One region of the Pseudomonas sp. LBUM1658 genome, then DNA from elsewhere that is predicted to be linked to it. Evidence: predicted binding sites of a transcription regulator. Region 1 holds the regulator's gene; the other holds the start of a gene.

Region 1 (14,571 bases):
AGTGCTGGCCTCATCGCGAGCAAGTTCGCTCCCACAGGGGATCTATGCCAGATCGCAATAGCGCGACCGACACAACACCTGTGGGAGCGGGCTTGCTCGCGATAGCGTCCTCCCAGGCACCGCAAATCCTTGATCCTTATACATCTTCATCGCTCCACTATTTTCCGCCTGGGCAAAAGTTGGAAGGCTTCTTGCAGTAGCCGCTTTGCGCCTGCTTTCGGCGTCAAAAGTTTGCTTCAAGGGACGGGGAATACCGGTGGATCGCTCTCAGTTAGTCAACAGTGCTCGCAGCAACCTGGCGGACCTCAGTCGAGGCAATCTGGGCGTGCCGCTGTTGCTGTTGGTCATGCTGGCGATGATGATGTTGCCGATCCCGCCGTTCCTGCTCGATGTGTTTTTCACTTTCAACATTGCCTTGTCGATCGTCGTGCTGCTGGTCTGCGTCTACGCCTTGCGGCCGCTGGATTTTGCGGTGTTCCCGACCATTCTGCTGGTCGCCACCTTGATGCGCCTGGCCCTGAACGTGGCCTCGACCCGGGTGGTGATGCTCCACGGCCAGGACGGCCATGCCGCCGCCGGCAAGGTGATCCAGGCCTTCGGTGAGGTGGTGATCGGCGGTAACTACGTGGTCGGTATCGTGGTCTTCGCGATTCTGATGATCATCAACTTCGTGGTAGTGACCAAGGGTGCCGGGCGGATCTCCGAGGTGAGCGCGCGTTTCACCCTTGATGCGATGCCCGGCAAACAGATGGCCATCGACGCTGATTTGAACGCTGGCCTGATCGATCAGGGCCAGGCCAAGGCGCGCCGGATGGAAGTGGCCCAGGAAGCCGAGTTCTACGGTTCCATGGACGGTGCCAGCAAATTCGTTCGCGGTGATGCCATCGCCGGTCTGTTGATTCTGTTCATCAACCTGATCGGTGGCATGGCGGTGGGTATCTTCCAGCACGGCATGAGCTTTGGCGATGCGGGCAAGGTCTACGCGCTGTTGACCATTGGTGACGGTTTGGTGGCGCAATTGCCATCACTGTTGCTGTCGACCGCCGCGGCGATCATGGTGACCCGTGCTTCCGGTTCCGAAGACATGGGCAAACAGATCAATCGGCAGATGTTTGCCTCGCCCAAGGCCCTGGCTGTGGCCGCCGGCATGATGGCGGTGATGGGCCTGGTGCCGGGCATGCCGCACTTTTCCTTTCTCAGCATGGCCGCCCTGGCTGGCGGCGGTGCTTATCTGTTCTGGAAGAAGCAGAGCGTGGTCAAGGTCCAGGCGCTGCAAGAGGTCCAGCGCCAGCAGGAGCTGCTGCCATCGCCAGCCCGCGCCCAGGAAACCAAAGAGCTGGGCTGGGATGACGTGACGCCGATCGACATGATCGGCCTGGAGGTCGGCTACCGGCTGATTCCGCTGGTGGACCGCAATCAGGGTGGTCAGTTGCTGGCGCGGATCAAGGGCGTGCGCAAGAAGCTCTCCCAGGATCTCGGGTTCCTCATGCCCACCGTGCATATTCGAGACAACCTCGATCTGGCGCCCAGCGCCTACCGCCTGACCCTGATGGGGGTGACCCTGGCCGAGGCCGAGATCTACCCGGATCGCGAACTGGCGATCAACCCGGGGCAGGTCTTCGGCACGCTCAATGGCATTACCGCCAAAGATCCGGCCTTCGGCCTGGAGGCGGTGTGGATCGAGGTCAGCCAGCGCGCCCAGGCGCAATCGCTGGGGTACACGGTGGTCGATGCCAGCACCGTGGTCGCCACCCACCTCAACCAGATTCTCTACAAGCACTCCAGTGAGCTGATCGGCCACGAAGAAGTCCAGCAACTCATGCAGTTGCTGGCCAAAGGTTCGCCTAAGCTTGCGGAAGAGTTGGTGCCGGGCATTCTGTCGCTGTCGCAACTGCTCAAGGTGCTGCAGGCGCTGTTGGCCGAGCAGGTGCCGGTGCGCGATATCCGCAGCATCGCCGAGGCCATCGCGAACAACGCCAACAAGAGTCAAGATACTGCCGCGTTGGTTGCCGCGGTGCGCGTCGGATTGTCCCGTGCCATCGTCCAAAGCATTGTAGGGCTTGAGTCCGAGCTGCCTGTGATCACCCTTGAGCCAAGGTTGGAACAGATATTGCTCAATAGTTTGCAGAAGGCAGGACAAGGCCAGGAAGAGGGCGTTCTGCTGGAGCCAAGCATGGCCGAGAAGTTGCAACGCTCGTTGATCGATGCGGCGCAGCGTCAGGAAATGCAAGGTCAACCGGTGATATTGCTGGTAGCCGGTCCGGTCCGCGCGATGCTTTCGCGGTTCGGACGTCTGGCAGTCCCGGGTTTGCATGTGTTGGCGTATCAGGAAATTCCTGACAACAAGCAAGTGACCATCGTTGCGACAGTAGGGCCCAACGGCTGAGGTAGTGGGTTATGCAAGTTAAGCGTTTTTTCGCCGCCGATATGCGTCAGGCCATGAAACTGGTTCGCGATGAGCTGGGCGCCGATGCCACGATTATCGGTAACCGCCGGATCGCCGGCGGGGTCGAGCTGACGGCTGCCCTGGATTACAAACTGTCCGCGCTGGCTCCGCGCGTGCCAAATATCGAACTCGAAGACGAACTGCGCAAAACCCAGTCGCGGATCGTCACCGCCCAGGCGGAACTGAGCCTGCGCGGGGATGGCGATTCAACGAACAATCGTCAGTTGTACGCCGGTTTGCCGCTGACCGCCGCTGAACCCCTGATCGAGCCGACCTTCGTCGAACCACCGCGCCCTGCGCCGCCATCGGCTGCGCCTTCAGTGGATCAGCGGGCGTTCGACTCGATGCGCTTCGAACTCAATGGCCTGCGTGAACTGCTGGAAGTGCAGTTGGGCTCGCTGGCCTGGAACCAGTTGCAAGGCAGTCGGCCCCAGCAAGCCAACCTTTGGCGCCGTCTGCAACGCATCGGTTTGTCCGGTCCGCTGTCGCGGGATTTGCTGGCACTGATTACTGAAATTGAAGAACCTCGTCAGGCCTGGCGCATGCTGTTGGCGCACCTGGCGCGGATGATTGCCACACCCGAAATCGAGCCGCTGGAAGAGGGCGGGGTGATTGCCATGGTCGGCCCCGCCGGCATGGGCAAGACCACCACCCTGGCCAAGCTGGCGGCGCGTTATGTGCTCAAGTACGGCGCGCAGAACATCGCGCTGGTGAGCATGGACAGCTACCGGATTGGTGCCCAGGAACAACTCAAGACCCTGGGCCGCATCCTCAATGTGCCGGTGACCCACCTCGACCCGGGCCAGTCCCTGGCCCAGGCCCTCGATCCGCTGCTGCGCAAGCGTGTGGTGTTGATCGATACCGCCGGCCTTCAAGCCAGCGACCCGGCGTTGCGCATGCAGCTGGAAAGCCTGGCCGGGCGCGGGATCAAGTCAAAAAATTATCTGGTCCTGGCAACCACTAGCCAGAAACAGGTTCTAACCGCTGCTTACCACAGTTACAAACGCTGCGGGCTGGCTGGCTGCATCCTGACTAAACTGGATGAAACAGCGAGTCTGGGCGAAGTGTTGAGCCTGGCGATCAGTCACCAGTTACCCGTTGCCTATCTGACCGATGGGCCGCGGATACCGGATGATCTGCATTTGCCGCGTCGCCATCAATTGGTCAGTCGCGCAGTGAGTGTGCAGATGCAGGAAGAACCCAGCGAAGAAGCCATGGCTGATATGTTCGCTGACCTCTACCACAGTCCGACCAAGCGGGTCGGCTGAGGTAATCATGAATAGATTGCAGTGTACCTACATCGATGGTCTGCCATGCATTGTTCCAATGGGAACGCGCAGCCAGTTATGTGGCCTCCGTCTAAGTAAGACAAGGTAAAGAACGAACATGGGCAGCATGCATCCCGTACAGGTGATCGCGGTGACCGGCGGCAAAGGTGGCGTCGGGAAAACTAACGTGTCAGTGAACTTGTCCCTGGCTCTAGCAGAGCTCGGCCGGCGCGTCATGCTGCTGGATGCCGATCTGGGGCTGGCGAACGTCGACGTTCTGTTGGGACTGACACCCAAACGCACTCTGGCCGATGTGGTCGAGGGGCGCTGTGAACTGCGCGATGTGCTGCTGCAGGGGCCGGGCGGAATCCGCATCGTTCCTGCGGCGTCCGGCACGCAGAGCATGGTGCACCTGAGTCCGGCGCAGCATGCCGGGCTGATCCAGGCCTTCAGCGATATCGGCGACAACCTCGACGTGCTGGTGATCGACACCGCCGCCGGGATTGGCGAGTCGGTGGTCAGTTTCGTCCGGGCAGCCCAGGAAGTATTGCTGGTGGTCTGCGACGAACCGACTTCAATCACCGACGCCTACGCGCTGATCAAACTGCTCAATCGCGATTACGGCATGAACCGTTTCCGGGTTCTCGCCAACATGGCGCAGAGCCCGCAGGAAGGGCGCAACCTGTTCGCCAAGTTGACCAAGGTCACTGATCGCTTCCTCGACGTCGCCTTACAATACGTCGGTGCGGTGCCCTACGACGAATGCGTGCGCAAGGCGGTGCAAAAGCAGCGTGCAGTCTACGAAGCGTTCCCGCGTTCCAAATGCTCGCTGGCATTCAAGGCCATCGCGCAGAAAGTCGATACCTGGCCGTTGCCAGCCAATCCGCGCGGGCACCTGGAGTTTTTCGTCGAGCGCCTGGTGCATCAAACAGCGGGTCCCGTCATATGACATCCAGCGGCTACAACCTTTACAAAGCCTCGGCACGTGACAGTCAGCACGAGCTGATCGAGCGTCATGCGCCGCTGGTCAAGCGGATTGCCTACCACTTGCTGGCGCGTCTGCCGGCCAGTGTGCAAGTCGAGGATCTGATCCAGGCCGGGATGATCGGCCTGCTCGAGGTCTCGACCAAATACGACGCCAGCAAGGGTGCGAGTTTCGAGACCTATGCCGGTATCCGTATTCGTGGGGCGATGCTCGATGAGGTGCGTAAAGGTGACTGGGCGCCGCGTTCGGTACACCGCAATACCCGGATGGTCAGTGACGCCATTCGCTCAATTGAAGCTAAAACCGGTCGCGACGCTAAAGATCATGAGGTTGCGGCCGAACTCCAATTGAGTCTCGACGATTATTACGGGATTTTGAACGATACCTTGGGCAGCCGACTGTTCAGTTTCGACGATCTGTTGCAGGACGGCGAACATGAAGGGCTGCATGAGGATGGCGCGAGTGCTCATCTCGAGCCGTCGCGTGATCTGGAAGATGAGCGTTTCCAGGCTGCGTTGGCGGACGCGATTGCCAATTTGCCGGAGCGTGAGCGACTGGTCTTGGCGCTGTACTACGACGAAGAGCTGAACCTCAAGGAAATCGGTGAGGTCCTGGGGGTCAGCGAATCGCGGGTCAGCCAGTTACACAGCCAGTGCGCGGCCCGCTTGCGGGGGCGTTTGGGGGAGTGGCGAGCGCGCTGACAGGCAGTGTGGGGACACTGCGAACGAGGCTGGTACGGCGTTGTTGCTGAACCGGTCACGGCCCGTTGTGCTTCATACAACCGTTGAGTGTTACGCCGAATTGATAGCGATGGCGCGTACAGGTGCTGGGCGCGTTTTAAGACTGCTTGGAGGTCGAATTGGACAAGAACATGAAAATCCTCATCGTTGATGACTTCTCAACAATGCGGCGGATCATTAAAAACCTGTTGCGTGACCTTGGGTTCACCAACACGGTCGAGGCGGATGACGGTACTACCGCGATTCCGGTCCTCAACAGTGGGAGCATCGACTTTCTGGTAACCGACTGGAACATGCCCGGCATGACCGGTATCGACCTGCTGCGTCACGTGCGTGCCGATGAAAAGCTCAAGCACCTGCCGGTGCTGATGGTCACGGCCGAAGCCAAGCGCGAGCAAATTATCGAGGCCGCTCAGGCCGGAGTGAATGGCTACGTGGTCAAACCCTTCACGGCCCAGGCGTTGAAAGACAAGATTGAAAAGATCTTCGAACGCATCGGTTGATGGAATTCGCCATGGGGGAGCTATGGAGCATTACGAAACTTCACAGGGCGATTTTGAATTAACCCTGAAAAAACATGCCCGCGAGCTGGTCGACAGCCTTGAAAAAGGCCAATTCGGCGATGCTGTGCAATTGATCCATGAGCTCAACCAGACCCGTGATCGCGGCCTGTACCAGGAAGTCGGCAAGCTCACTCGCGAACTGCATAGTGCGATCGTCAATTTTCAGATTGACCCGAACATGCCGCAAGCCAAGGAAGTTTCACAGATCACGGATGCCACTGAGCGCCTGTCCTATGTGGTCAGGCTGACCGAAGCTGCGGCCAATCGCACCATGGATCTGGTCGAGGACAGCACGCCGCTGGTCAACGGCCTGACCAATGACGCCCAGGCGTTGAGTGCCGACTGGGGACGTTTCATGCGCCGCGAAATCGGTGCCGAAGAGTTCCGTGAGCTGGCCCGGCGGGTCGACGGTTTTCTGACGCGCAGCGAGCAACAGAATCGTATCGTCTCGGCCAATCTCAACGACATCCTGCTGGCGCAGGATTACCAGGACCTTACCGGTCAGGTGATCAAGCGCGTGACTCAGTTGGTCACGGAAGTTGAAAGCAATCTGCTCAAATTGGTGCTGATGGCCAGTCAGGTCGACCGTTTTGCCGGCATTGAACATGACCGTGAAGCGATCCTCGCGGAAAAAGATCCAGAAAAACATCTGTCTCAGGGTGAAGGTCCGCAGATTCATGCCGATAAACGTGAAGACGTTGTGTCCGGTCAGGACGATGTAGACGATTTGCTTTCCAGCCTTGGATTTTAGGCCGACCTATCAGGAGCACCCATACACATGAGCTTCGGCGCCGATGAAGAGATCCTTCAGGATTTTCTGGTTGAGGCCGGCGAGATTCTTGAGCAACTGTCCGAACAACTGGTCGAGCTGGAAAGCCGACCCGATGATGCGGATTTGCTCAATGCAATCTTTCGCGGTTTTCACACTGTAAAAGGGGGCGCCGGCTTCCTCCAGCTGCATGAGCTGGTGGAGTGCTGTCACATCGCCGAGAACGTCTTCGACATCCTGCGCAAGGGTGAACGACGGGTCGACTCGGAATTGATGGACGTGGTTCTGGAAGCGCTGGATGCGGTGAACGGTATGTTCACCGAAGTCCGCGAGCGCACCACGGTCACCGCCGCAACGCCAGAGTTGTTGGCGGCCCTGGCGCGCCTGGCTGAGCCCGCCGCTGCAGTGGCGGTAGAAGTGAGTGCCGAACCGGTCGCCGAGAGCGATTCGGGGGACGTCACTGACAATGAATTCGAATTGTTGCTCGACTCGCTCAATGCGGTGAAGGCCCAAGCCGAAGCACCTGCAGCAGCACCGGTAGCGGCGGGCAGCGATGAAATCAGCGATGCCGAGTTCGAGTCGTTGCTCGATCAGTTGCACGGCAAAGGCCAGTTCGCGGTCGACGCACTCGCCACACCGGTCGAGCCTGCAGCCCCTGTGGCCGTAGCGGCCAGCAACGAAATTACCGACGACGAATTCGAAGCACTGCTCGACCAGTTGCACGGCAAGGGCACCTTCGCGGTCGAAGCCCTGGAATCGGCTATCGCTGCGGTACCGGCTCCGGCCGCGCCCAGCGCGGTAGCGGCGGGCAGTGATCTGATTTCCGATCACGAGTTCGAATCGCTGCTCGATGAATTGCACGGCAAAGGCAAGTTCACTGAAATGGGCGCCAGCGCTGCAGTGGCCGCACCGGTGGTCAAAGCAGTGGTCAAGCCTGTCGCCAAGGCAGCTGAACCCAAGGTTCAAGCACCGAAGCCTGCCGCAGCGGCTGCACCTGCCCGTGCCCCGACTTCGCCGCCAGCGGAAAAGCCGGCCAGCGAAGCCGAGACCACTGTGCGGGTCGATACCGCGCGGCTGGACGAGATCATGAACATGGTCGGTGAACTGGTGCTGGTGCGTAACCGCCTGGTGCGCCTGGGTCTCAACAGTGGCGACGAAGCCATGTCCAAAGCCGTGTCGAACCTCGACGTGGTGACGGCCGATCTGCAGACCGCGGTGATGAAGACCCGCATGCAGCCGATCAAGAAAGTCTTCGGGCGCTTCCCGCGACTGGTCCGCGACCTGGCACGGCAGCTGAAGAAAGAGATCAACCTGGAACTGGTCGGCGAAGAAACCGACCTCGACAAGAACCTGGTCGAAGCCCTGGCCGACCCGCTGGTCCACTTGGTGCGCAACGCGGTCGACCATGGTTGCGAATCGCCGGAAGAGCGCGAAGCTGCGGGCAAGTCCCGCGGCGGCAAAGTGATTCTGGCGGCGGAGCAGGAAGGCGACCACATCCTGCTGTCGATCTCCGATGACGGCAAGGGCATGGACCCTCACGTCCTGCGCGCCATCGCGGTGAAACGTGGGGTGATGGACAAGGATGCCGCGGATCGTCTGAGCGACACCGAATGCTACAACCTGATCTTTGCGCCAGGCTTCTCGACCAAGACCGAGATTTCCGACGTGTCCGGTCGTGGCGTGGGCATGGACGTGGTGAAAACCAAGATTTCCCAGCTCAACGGTTCGATCAACATCTACTCGACCAAGGGCCAGGGCTCGAAGATCGTCATCAAGGTGCCGTTGACCCTGGCGATCATGCCGACGCTGATGGTCATGCTCGGCAACCAGGCCTTCGCCTTCCCGCTGGTCAACGTCAACGAGATCTTCCACCTCGACCTGTCGCGCACCAACGTGGTCGACGGTCAGGAAGTGGTGATCGTGCGCGACAAGGCGCTGCCACTGTTTTACCTCAAGCGCTGGCTGGTCGCTTCCGCCGCTCATGAAGAGCAGCGTGAAGGCCATGTGGTGATCCTTTCGGTGGGCACCCAGCGGATCGGCTTTGTCGTCGATCAACTGGTTGGCCAGGAAGAAGTGGTCATCAAGCCATTGGGCAAAATGCTCCAGGGAACCCCGGGCATGTCCGGCGCCACCATTACCGGTGACGGCCGCATCGCCTTGATTCTCGATGTCCCGAGCATGCTCAAGCGTTACGCCGCGCGGCGTATTTGATTCTGGTGGAGCAGGGCAGTCTTGCCCCGCCCTGCCTAACGGAGTGTTTATGGTAGTCAAGGTCCTGGTGGTGGATGATTCGGGTTTTTTCCGCCGCCGCGTCTCGGAAATTCTTTCAGCGGATCCGAATATCCAGGTCGTCGGTACGGCGACCAATGGTAGAGAGGCGATCGATCAGGCCCTGGCCCTCAAGCCGGACGTGATCACCATGGACTATGAGATGCCGCTGATGGATGGCATCACGGCAGTGCGGCACATCATGCAGCGCTGCCCGACCCCGGTATTGATGTTCTCCTCGCTGACCCATGAAGGCGCCCGGGTCACCCTCGATGCGCTGGATGCCGGTGCGGTGGACTTCCTGCCGAAGAATTTCGAAGACATCTCGCGCAACCCCGAGAAGGTCAAGCAACTGCTGTGCGAGAAGGTTCACAGCATCTCCCACAGCAACCGGCGTTTCAGTGCCTACAGCAGCGCTCCGGCGGCGCAACCGTTCGCGGCACCGTCACCCGCGGTCAGCAGTCTGGGCAGCAGTGTGCCGACACGTCCGGCTCCCGCGCCGATTCCGGCTCGCACGCCAGTGGCCAGCCCAAGCTCACCGGCACCGAAACGCAAAGCCTACAGGCTGGTGGCGATTGGTACGTCTACCGGTGGCCCGGTCGCGTTGCAGCGGGTGCTGACTCAATTGCCGGCAAACTTTCCAGCGCCGATCGTGCTGGTCCAGCACATGCCGGCGGCCTTCACCAAGGCCTTCGCCGAGCGTTTGGACAAGCTGTGCCGGATCAGCGTCAAGGAAGCCGAGGACGGCGACATTCTGCGTCCGGGCCTGGCCTTGCTGGCGCCGGGTGGCAAACAGATGATGATCGACGGCCGTGGCGCGGTGAAAATCCTTCCGGGCGACGAACGTCTGAACTACAAGCCGTGCGTGGACATCACCTTCGGTTCGGCGGCCAAGTCCTACGGTGACAAAGTTCTGGCGGTGGTACTCACCGGTATGGGCGCCGACGGCCGCGAAGGCGCACGCCTGCTCAAGCAGGGTGGCAGCGCGATCTGGGCCCAGGACGAAGCCAGCTGCGTGATCTACGGGATGCCGATGGCGATCGTCAAGGCTGACCTGGCGGACGCGGTGTACAGCCTGGACGAGATCGGCAAGCATCTGGTCGAGGCGTGTCTCTGATGGATGTTTTAAGCCTCATCGGGATCATCCTGGCGTTTGTCGCGATCATAGGCGGCAACTACCTGGAAGGCGGTCATCTCGGGGCGCTGGCCAACGGTCCGGCGGCCTTGATCGTGATCGGCGGGACGGTCGGCGCGGCGTTGTTGCAGGCACCGATGAGCGCCTTCAAGCGTTCGATGCAGATCCTGGTATGGATCATTTTTCCACCGAGGATCGACCTGGCCGGCGGCGTCGATCGGGTGGTCGGCTGGAGCCTGACGGCGCGCAAGGAAGGTTTGCTCGGGCTGGAAGGGGTGGCCGATGCCGAACCCGACAATTACTCGCGAAAAGGCCTGCAATTGCTGGTGGACGGTGCCGAGCCGGAAGCGATTCGCAGTATCCTCGAGGTGGACTTCTACACCCAGGAAAGCCGCGACATCGAAGCTGCCAAAGTCTTTGAAAGCATGGGCGGTTATGCGCCGACCATCGGCATCATCGGTGCGGTGATGGGCCTGATCCATGTCATGGGCAACCTGGCCGACCCTTCGCAATTGGGCAGCGGGATTGCCGTGGCCTTCGTCGCAACCATCTACGGGGTCGCCAGTGCCAACCTGGTGCTGTTGCCGATTGCCAGCAAACTCAAGTCGATAGCCATGCGCCAGTCGCGGTATCGCGAAATGTTACTTGAAGGAATCCTGTCGATTGCCGAAGGTGAGAATCCTCGTTCCATTGAGTTGAAGCTTCAGGGTTTCATGGACTGATGGGGTAATGGACTATGGCTCGTCGTCGCCACACTGAAGAACACGTCAACCACGAACGCTGGCTGGTGTCCTATGCCGACTTCATCACCTTGCTGTTCGCTTTCTTTGTCGTCATGTATTCGATTTCGTCGGTCAACGAAGGCAAGTACAAGGTGATTTCCGAGGCGTTGATTGGCGTGTTCACCGATTCGGATCGCGCCCTCAAGCCGATTCCGATTGGCGACGAACGAGCGAAGACGGTCACCCCGGCGCAACCCCTGGTCAAGGACAGCGAGCAAGTCGATGCCGGCATCGCCGGGGCGAGCAATGACCCGCTGAAGTCGATCGCCGATGACATCAGCGCGGCGTTCGGCGACCTGCTCAGCTCCAGGCAGATGACCATCCGCGGCAATGAGCTGTGGATAGAGATCGAACTCAATTCCAGCCTGCTGTTCGGCAGCGGCGACGCGATGCCCAGCGATATCGCGTTCAATATCATCGATAAGGTCGCGGTGATTCTCAAACCCTTCGATAACCCGATTCACGTCGAAGGTTTTACCGACAATCAGCCGATCCGCACCGCGCAATACCCGACCAACTGGGAGCTGTCTTCGGCGCGCTCGGCGAGCATCGTGCGCATGCTGGCGATGCAGGGGGTGAATCCCGGCCGCCTGGCTTCGGTGGGATACGGCGAGTTTCAACCGGTGGCCAACAATGCCACCGCCGATGGCCGTGCGCGCAATCGGCGGGTGGTGCTGGTGGTCTCGCGCAATCTCGATGTGCGTCGCAGCCTGACCGCTACCGGGGCGGCGAATGCCAAGCCGGATGCGGCCTTGAAGCGTGCTGGCACACAAACTGCACCCACGTCTGTAAAGTCGCCGGGGCCTGAGAGTGCCGTCAATTCTCTGTCGCCGGCTCTATAACGTAGCGCTATTTCTCGGTTGAACTTGTTCGACCGGGAGGAACAATCCGAATGAGAGTCTGGGCAGTCGCCAATCAAAAGGGTGGTGTTGGTAAAACCACCAGTTCCATCGCTCTAGCCGGTTTGCTGGCCGAGGCGGGCAAGCGCGTGGTCGTGGTCGATCTCGACCCCCACGGCTCCATGACCAGCTACTTCGGCTATGACCCTGACAGCCTCGAACACAGCGGCTACGACCTGTTTCTGCACAAGGGCAGTGTGCCGGCCGGGTTGCCCGGTCAATTGCTGCTCAAGACCAGTGACGAACGCATTTCCCTGTTGCCGTCGAGCACCGCGCTGGCCACCCTCGAGCGTCAGTCGCCGGGCCAGAGTGGCCTGGGCCTGGTGATCGCCAGGAGCCTGGCGCAGTTGTGGCAGGATTTCGATTACGCGCTGATCGACAGCCCGCCGTTGCTCGGCTTGCTGATGGTCAATGCCTTGGCGGCCAGCCAGCAGTTGGTGATTCCGGTACAGACCGAGCACCTGGCGGTCAAAGGTCTGGAACGCATGGTCAACACCCTGGCGATGATCAATCGCTCGCGCAAGCAGGTGTTGCCTTTCAGCATCGTACCGACCCTGTTCGACCGCCGGACCCAGGCTTCCCTGGGCACCTTACGGGTGCTGCGCGACATGTATCCCGACGACATCTGGCAAGGCTACATTCCGGTCGATACCCGTTTGCGCGATGCCAGCCGGGCCGGCCTGACACCTTCGCAGTTCGACGGCAAAAGCCGTGGGGTGTTGGCTTATCGGTCGTTGCTCAAACACCTGCTGGCGCAACAACTCGTTGCGCAGGTGGCTTGAAATGAGGCTTCTTTCTACGGGACCGAGGTCGGACGCAGCTTTTGCAGGAGCTGGCGTAGCCTGCGATCTTTTGGCGGTACCGGGAGTGCCGCACATCAAGATCAACAGATCGCAGCCTTCGGCAGCTCCTACGGGATTTGTGTACACCCCCGACATCCGGGGTGTGGAGGATCGGCGTAGGAGCTGGCGCAGCCTGCGATCTTTTCCGGCGCACCGAATGATCTGCTGGAGAAAACAATGAACCGGCCGGTAAAAATCACTTCTCGGCCGCAACTGGCGCTGCAGTCTTATCTGGACGCGCTGCTGCAGGACGCGACCGAAGAGCTTGAACTGACACCTGAAGCGTTGCCCGAGCGGGTGGCGGCGCAAGACACGCTGGATGAGTTTCAGGCCGCCGTGCTCGAAGAGCAGGCCCGCGATGCGCAGCAACCCGCGGTGGTCGCGGCGCCAGTGCTAGCGCCAGTGGTACGAGCCCCGGTTGCCTTGGTCGAAGCACCTGCAGCGGTTTTGCCGCCCGTGTTGACTGTCGCACCGCAGGTGCAAGCCCTGGTCGCGCCAGTGGCCGAAGTTCATCTGCCACCGAGCAACACGCCGCCGCCAGTCGATAGCGACGGTCGCCCGTCCTGGGCTGGCGAACCGTTCGAATGCCTGCTGTTCGATGTGGCGGGCCTGACGCTGGCAGTGCCGCTGGTTTGCCTGGGTTCAATCTATTCCCTCGCCGGCCACGAACTGACGCCGCTGTTCGGTCAGCCGGAGTGGTTCCTCGGGATTCTGCCGAGCCAGGCCGGCAACCTGAAAGTACTGGATACCGCGCGCTGGGTCATGCCGGATCGCTACCGCGATGATTTCCGTCAGGGCTTGCAATACGTGATCTCGGTTCAGGGCTATGAATGGGGGCTGGCGGTGCATCAGGTCAGCCGTTCCCTGCGCCTGAATCCGAACGAAATCAAATGGCGCAGCCATCGTGGTCAGCGTCCATGGCTGGCCGGCACGGTGATCGAGCACATGTGCGCGCTGCTGGATGTCGCCGAACTGGCCGAATTGATTGCCAGCGGTGGGGCCAGGCATCTGCCCGGCAGCAAGCCGACGAACAAGCCTGCATAACCAACAACAGGCTGCACCTTGAGTGCGGCCAGACAGAACACACACCGTTTCCAACGGTTTTTTTGAGGGGTCAGGGGTATGAATAAGTCGTCGTCTCTACAGAGTTCCGAAGATCCGATCCTGCAATGGGTGACCTTCAAGCTGGACAATGAAACCTACGGCATCAACGTGATGCGCGTTCAGGAAGTCCTGCGCTACACCGAAATCGCGCCAGTCCCGGGTGCACCAGCCTACGTGCTGGGCATCATCAACCTGCGCGGCAACGTGGTCACCGTGATCGACACCCGTCAGCGCTTCGGACTGATGAACGCTGAAATCAGCGACAACACCCGTATCGTGATCATCGAAGCCGACAAGCAAGTGGTCGGGATCATGGTCGACAGCGTGGCGGAAGTGGTTTATCTGCGTCAGTCGGAAATCGAAACCGCGCCCAACGTCGGTAACGAAGAATCGGCCAAGTTCATCCAGGGTGTGTGCAACAAGAACGGCGAACTGCTGATCCTGGTCGAGCTGGACAAGATGATGAGCGAAGAAGAATGGTCGGACCTGGAGCAAATCTGATTGATTCTTGAGGTGGCTGTGATTGTTCTGGGCATCCTCTGGGTAACGACCCTGGGGCTGTTCCTGGCCTACGCCAAGCGCCAGCGGCAGGCCGCTCTGGTCCAGGTCCAGGCCCAAACCCAGGCCGATGCACTGCGCGATCAGCGCATCAAGGACCTGGCCAAGCGCGTCGACGATTACCAGAACGGTAATGTGCGGATGGGCGATGCCCTGCATGAACTGCGGGCGGTGGTCGAGCCATTGCCGGACAAACTGGCCCGGCTGGAACA
Region 2 (4,322 bases), 3.1 Mb from region 1:
CACCGATCAGGCCTGACACCGAACATGCAAAAAAAATGGCCCTGCTTTTATGCAGGGCCATTTCTTGAATCGCACTCAAACAATCAGAACAATTTCCGACCTTTGTTTGCGGCAATACGCATGCGCAACGCGTTGAGTTTGATGAAGCCAGCCGCATCCGCTTGATTATAAGCGCCGCCATCTTCTTCAAAAGTCGCAATGTTTGCGTCGAACAATGACTCATCGGACTTGCGGCCGGTGACAATGATATTGCCTTTGTACAATTTCAGACGAACCACGCCATTTACGTGGGCCTGAGAAGCATCGATCATCTGTTGCAGCATCAGACGCTCAGGGCTCCACCAGTAGCCGGTATAGATCAGGCTGGCGTATTTAGGCATCAACTCGTCTTTGAGGTGAGCCACTTCGCGGTCCAGAGTGATCGACTCGATCGCACGGTGACCACGCAGCATGATGGTGCCGCCTGGGGTCTCGTAGCAGCCGCGAGACTTCATGCCGACGTAACGGTTCTCGACGATATCCAGTCGACCGATGCCGTTTTCACCGCCAATGCGGTTCAGCGTCGCCAGGACTGTGGCCGGAGTCATTTCAACGCCGTCCAGAGCAACGATATCGCCATTGCGATAGGTCAGCTCAAGATAGGTTGCGACGTCCGGTGCGTCCTCCGGCGACTTGGTCCAACGCCACATGTCTTCTTCGTGCTCGGTCCAGGTGTCTTCCAGCACGCCGCCTTCATAGGAGATGTGCAGCAGGTTGGCATCCATCGAGTACGGGGATTTCTTCTTGCCGTGGCGCTCGATCGGGATGTTGTGCTTTTCAGCGTAATCCATCAGCTTTTCACGGGACAGCAGATCCCATTCACGCCACGGAGCAATCACCTTGACCCCAGGCTTCAACGCATAAGCGCCCAGTTCAAAACGAACCTGGTCGTTGCCTTTACCGGTTGCGCCATGGGAAATGGCATCGGCACCGGTTTCGTTGGCGATTTCGATCAAACGCTTGGCGATCAACGGACGAGCGATGGAGGTACCCAGCAGGTACTCACCTTCGTAAACGGTGTTGGCGCGGAACATCGGGAACACGAAATCGCGGACGAATTCTTCGCGCAAATCGTCGATGTAGATCTCTTTGACGCCCATGGCTTGTGCCTTGGCGCGTGCAGGTTCGACTTCTTCGCCCTGACCCAGGTCAGCAGTGAAGGTCACCACTTCACAGTTATAAGTATCCTGCAGCCACTTGAGGATCACCGAAGTGTCCAGGCCGCCGGAATATGCCAGAACGACCTTGTTTACGTCCGCCATGCCATCACTCCACGGGGTTTTCGGAAAGCCGTCAAGTCTACCGTTCTAACAGGATAATTTACAGAGGCGCGACAGCTTATGACGACGAAGCGACAGATTATGTCGAGTGCGCGACCACTACAGCCGTTTCAGGAAGTCGCGGCGGTATTACTCGCGGAACTGACCTGAGGTGCCGGCTTTTCGCTGGGCGTCACACGCTCAAGATGAACATTGACCCGGCGGTTCTTCGCCCGATTGGCGGAGTTGGTATTGGGTGCCAAAGGGTAGCGTTCGCCATGGAAACGCAAGGTGATTTGCGCCTCGGGGACGCCATTGGCCTTGAAGAAGTCCATGACCGCCAGGGCTCTGCGTCGCGATAGATCGCGATTGGTCAGGCGGTTGCCGCCGTTGTCCGAGTGCCCGTCGAGCTCAATGTGATTGACCGTCGGATCAGCCTTGAGGAATTCCAGCACGTTCTGCAACCTGGCCTTGGCCTGCGCATCCAGCTCGATCCCGCCGCCAGGAAACCCGACCTGGGCCTGCTTCACTTGCTCGAAGTTCATCGGTAACAGCTTGGCGGTGCAGGCTTGATAGTCACCATAGGCCTTACTGAATTTGACTGGCAACAAACGGACCTCAGAAACGCCGCCATCACGGGAATAATGACGTACCAAGGGGCTACGACCGTCCAGCAAACCACTGAACAGTCGGCCGGCCTGAGTCTGGGAACTGTTGAAGAGCACATCACCGCTGCCGACTTGCACTGCCCCCAGGTTAATATCACCACGCCCCGGCTGCCAGGGCGCAGCCGCCGCCAACAGGGTGGCCGAGCCGCCGCCGAGCGAGTTGTTAAAAGCCTTCAATCGAAAAATCGCCTGCTCACCAGCGCGCCGCACGAACTCCCCCGAGCCGAAGTCGGTGATAGGCTGGGTCAGGCGGCACTCGAACTTGTCGCCTTCGACTGTCCACACGATGCTCTCCAGACGTGTCTGGTAAGTCAGAGCCATCGCGGGCAGGCTGGCAAACACACTGAGCAAGGCTAAATAACGCTGGCGCACGGGGGGCTCCACTGGCTTCTACACAAAAGACCGACACACAGGTTTACGGCCTATCACTTGTTTACTGCACACCTACGGGATATCGGAAGCTTGCTGCAAAACTTGATAGCGAGTGCCTGAGAGAGTCTTTTCCGGTAGCATTCCCCTCAGTTTGACCCGCCTGGAATTCCCAATGTCCGACCGCCTGACCCTGCTGCGTCCCGACGACTGGCATATACATCTTCGCGATGGTGCTGTGCTGCCCAATACTGTCGCCGATGTTGCGCGCACCTTTGGCCGCGCCATCATCATGCCCAACCTGGTACCACCGGTGCGTAATGCCGCTGAAGCCGACGCCTACCGTCAGCGCATCCTCGCTGTACGTCCGGCCGGCAGCCATTTCGAACCACTGATGGTGCTCTACCTGACCGATCGCACTACCGCTGCAGAGATCCGCGAGGCCAAGGCCAGTGGTTTCGTGCATGCCGCCAAGCTCTATCCGGCCGGCGCGACCACCAACTCGGACTCCGGTGTCACCAGCATCGACAAGATCTTTCCGGCACTGGCAGCCATGGCCGAAGTCGGCTTGCCCTTGCTGATCCACGGGGAAGTCACCCGTGGCGATGTCGATGTCTTCGACCGTGAAAAGCTGTTTATCGACGAACACCTGCGCCGGGTCGTGGAACACTTCCCGACACTCAAGGTAGTGTTCGAACACATCACCACTCGTGAAGCCGTGCAGTTCGTCAATGAGGCCCCGGCCAACGTTGGCGCGACCATCACCGCTCATCACCTGTTGTACAACCGCAATCACATGCTGGTTGGGGGGATTCGTCCGCACTTCTATTGCTTGCCGATCCTCAAACGCAATATTCACCAGGAAGCGCTGCTCGACGCCGCCACCAGCGGCAGCGAGAAGTTTTTCCTTGGCACCGATTCGGCCCCGCACGCCCAACACGCCAAAGAAGCGGCTTGTGGTTGTGCCGGTTGCTACACCGCTTATGCAGCGATCGAGATGTACGCCGAAGCCTTCGAACAGCGCAATGCGCTGGATAAGCTCGAAGGCTTCGCCAGTTTGCACGGCCCGCGTTTCTACGGTCTGCCGGTAAACACCGATCGCATTACCCTGGTTCGAGAAGAATGGACCGCCCCTACCAGCCTGCCCTTCGGCGAGCTGTCTGTAATCCCGCTGCGCGCCGGTGAAAAACTGCGCTGGCGTTTGCTGGAGAAACACTCGTGAGTGAAGACCATTTCGACGACGAACAAGACGGCCAAAACGGTGGTGGCGGTTCGCGCCATCCGATGGCAGCCAGGTTTCGTGGTTACCTGCCGGTAGTCGTCGATGTTGAAACCGGTGGTTTCAACTGTGCCACCGATGCCTTGCTGGAAATTGCCGCCGTCACCATCGGCATGGACGAAAAAGGCTTTGTGTACCCTGAACACACCTATTTCTTCCGGGTCGAGCCTTTCGAAGGCGCGAACATCGAAGCCGCGGCCCTGGAGTTCACCGGGATCAAGCTCGATCATCCACTGCGCATGGCGGTCAGCGAAGAGACAGCCCTGACCGATATCTTCCGTGGCGTACGCAAGGCCCTGAAGGCCAATGGCTGCAAACGCGCGATTCTGGTGGGGCATAACAGCAGCTTCGACCTGGGCTTCCTCAATGCCGCTGTCGCGCGCCTGGACATGAAACGCAACCCGTTTCACCCGTTCTCGAGCTTCGACACTGCCACCCTGGCTGGCCTGGCTTACGGTCAAACCGTGCTGGCCAAGGCTTGCCAGACTGCCGATATCGATTTCGACGGCCGTGAGGCCCACTCGGCGCGCTACGACACCGAGAAGACGGCCGAGCTGTTCTGCGGCATCGTCAATCGCTGGAAACAAATGGGTGGTTGGGAAGACTTTCACGACTGATCAGTTCGTCTGATCCAATCGCGCCCATAAAAAAACCCGGCCTCTCAGCCGGGTTTTTTATACCTGACGCGTGGCTTACAGCTTGCCAGCG

What was found. Region 1 encodes FliA, which starts transcription of late flagellar genes. Its sites were predicted from a motif close to CTAAAGTTTNNNNNNNNNNNGCCGNTAA; they were not measured.
Region 2: a site for FliA is predicted at 2,418-2,445, ahead of ACA064_RS05810 (flagellar protein MotY). Genes of this name have one in related genera too.

What each region holds. Positions count from the first base shown of each region.
Region 1 covers NZ_CP166798.1:4,957,624-4,972,194, reverse strand. The annotation lists gene flhA (flagellar biosynthesis protein FlhA) at 257-2,386, shown strand; gene flhF (flagellar biosynthesis GTPase FlhF) at 2,398-3,714, shown strand; gene fleN (flagellar synthesis regulator FleN) at 3,833-4,663, shown strand; gene fliA (RNA polymerase sigma factor FliA) at 4,660-5,400, shown strand; gene ACA064_RS22795 (chemotaxis response regulator CheY) at 5,571-5,942, shown strand; gene ACA064_RS22790 (protein phosphatase CheZ) at 5,965-6,753, shown strand; gene ACA064_RS22785 (chemotaxis protein CheA) at 6,781-8,982, shown strand; gene ACA064_RS22780 (protein-glutamate methylesterase/protein-glutamine glutaminase) at 9,032-10,156, shown strand; gene ACA064_RS22775 (flagellar motor protein) at 10,156-10,896, shown strand; gene motD (flagellar motor protein MotD) at 10,911-11,798, shown strand; gene ACA064_RS22765 (ParA family protein) at 11,849-12,637, shown strand; gene ACA064_RS22760 (CheW domain-containing protein) at 12,875-13,741, shown strand; gene ACA064_RS22755 (chemotaxis protein CheW) at 13,820-14,302, shown strand; gene ACA064_RS22750 (DUF2802 domain-containing protein) at 14,303-14,571, shown strand, end outside.
Region 2 covers NZ_CP166798.1:1,274,804-1,279,125, reverse strand. The annotation lists gene ACA064_RS05815 (argininosuccinate synthase) at 84-1,301, opposite strand; gene ACA064_RS05810 (flagellar protein MotY) at 1,430-2,338, opposite strand; gene pyrC (dihydroorotase) at 2,511-3,557, shown strand; gene rnt (ribonuclease T) at 3,554-4,231, shown strand; gene ACA064_RS05795 (peroxiredoxin) at 4,307-4,322, opposite strand, start outside.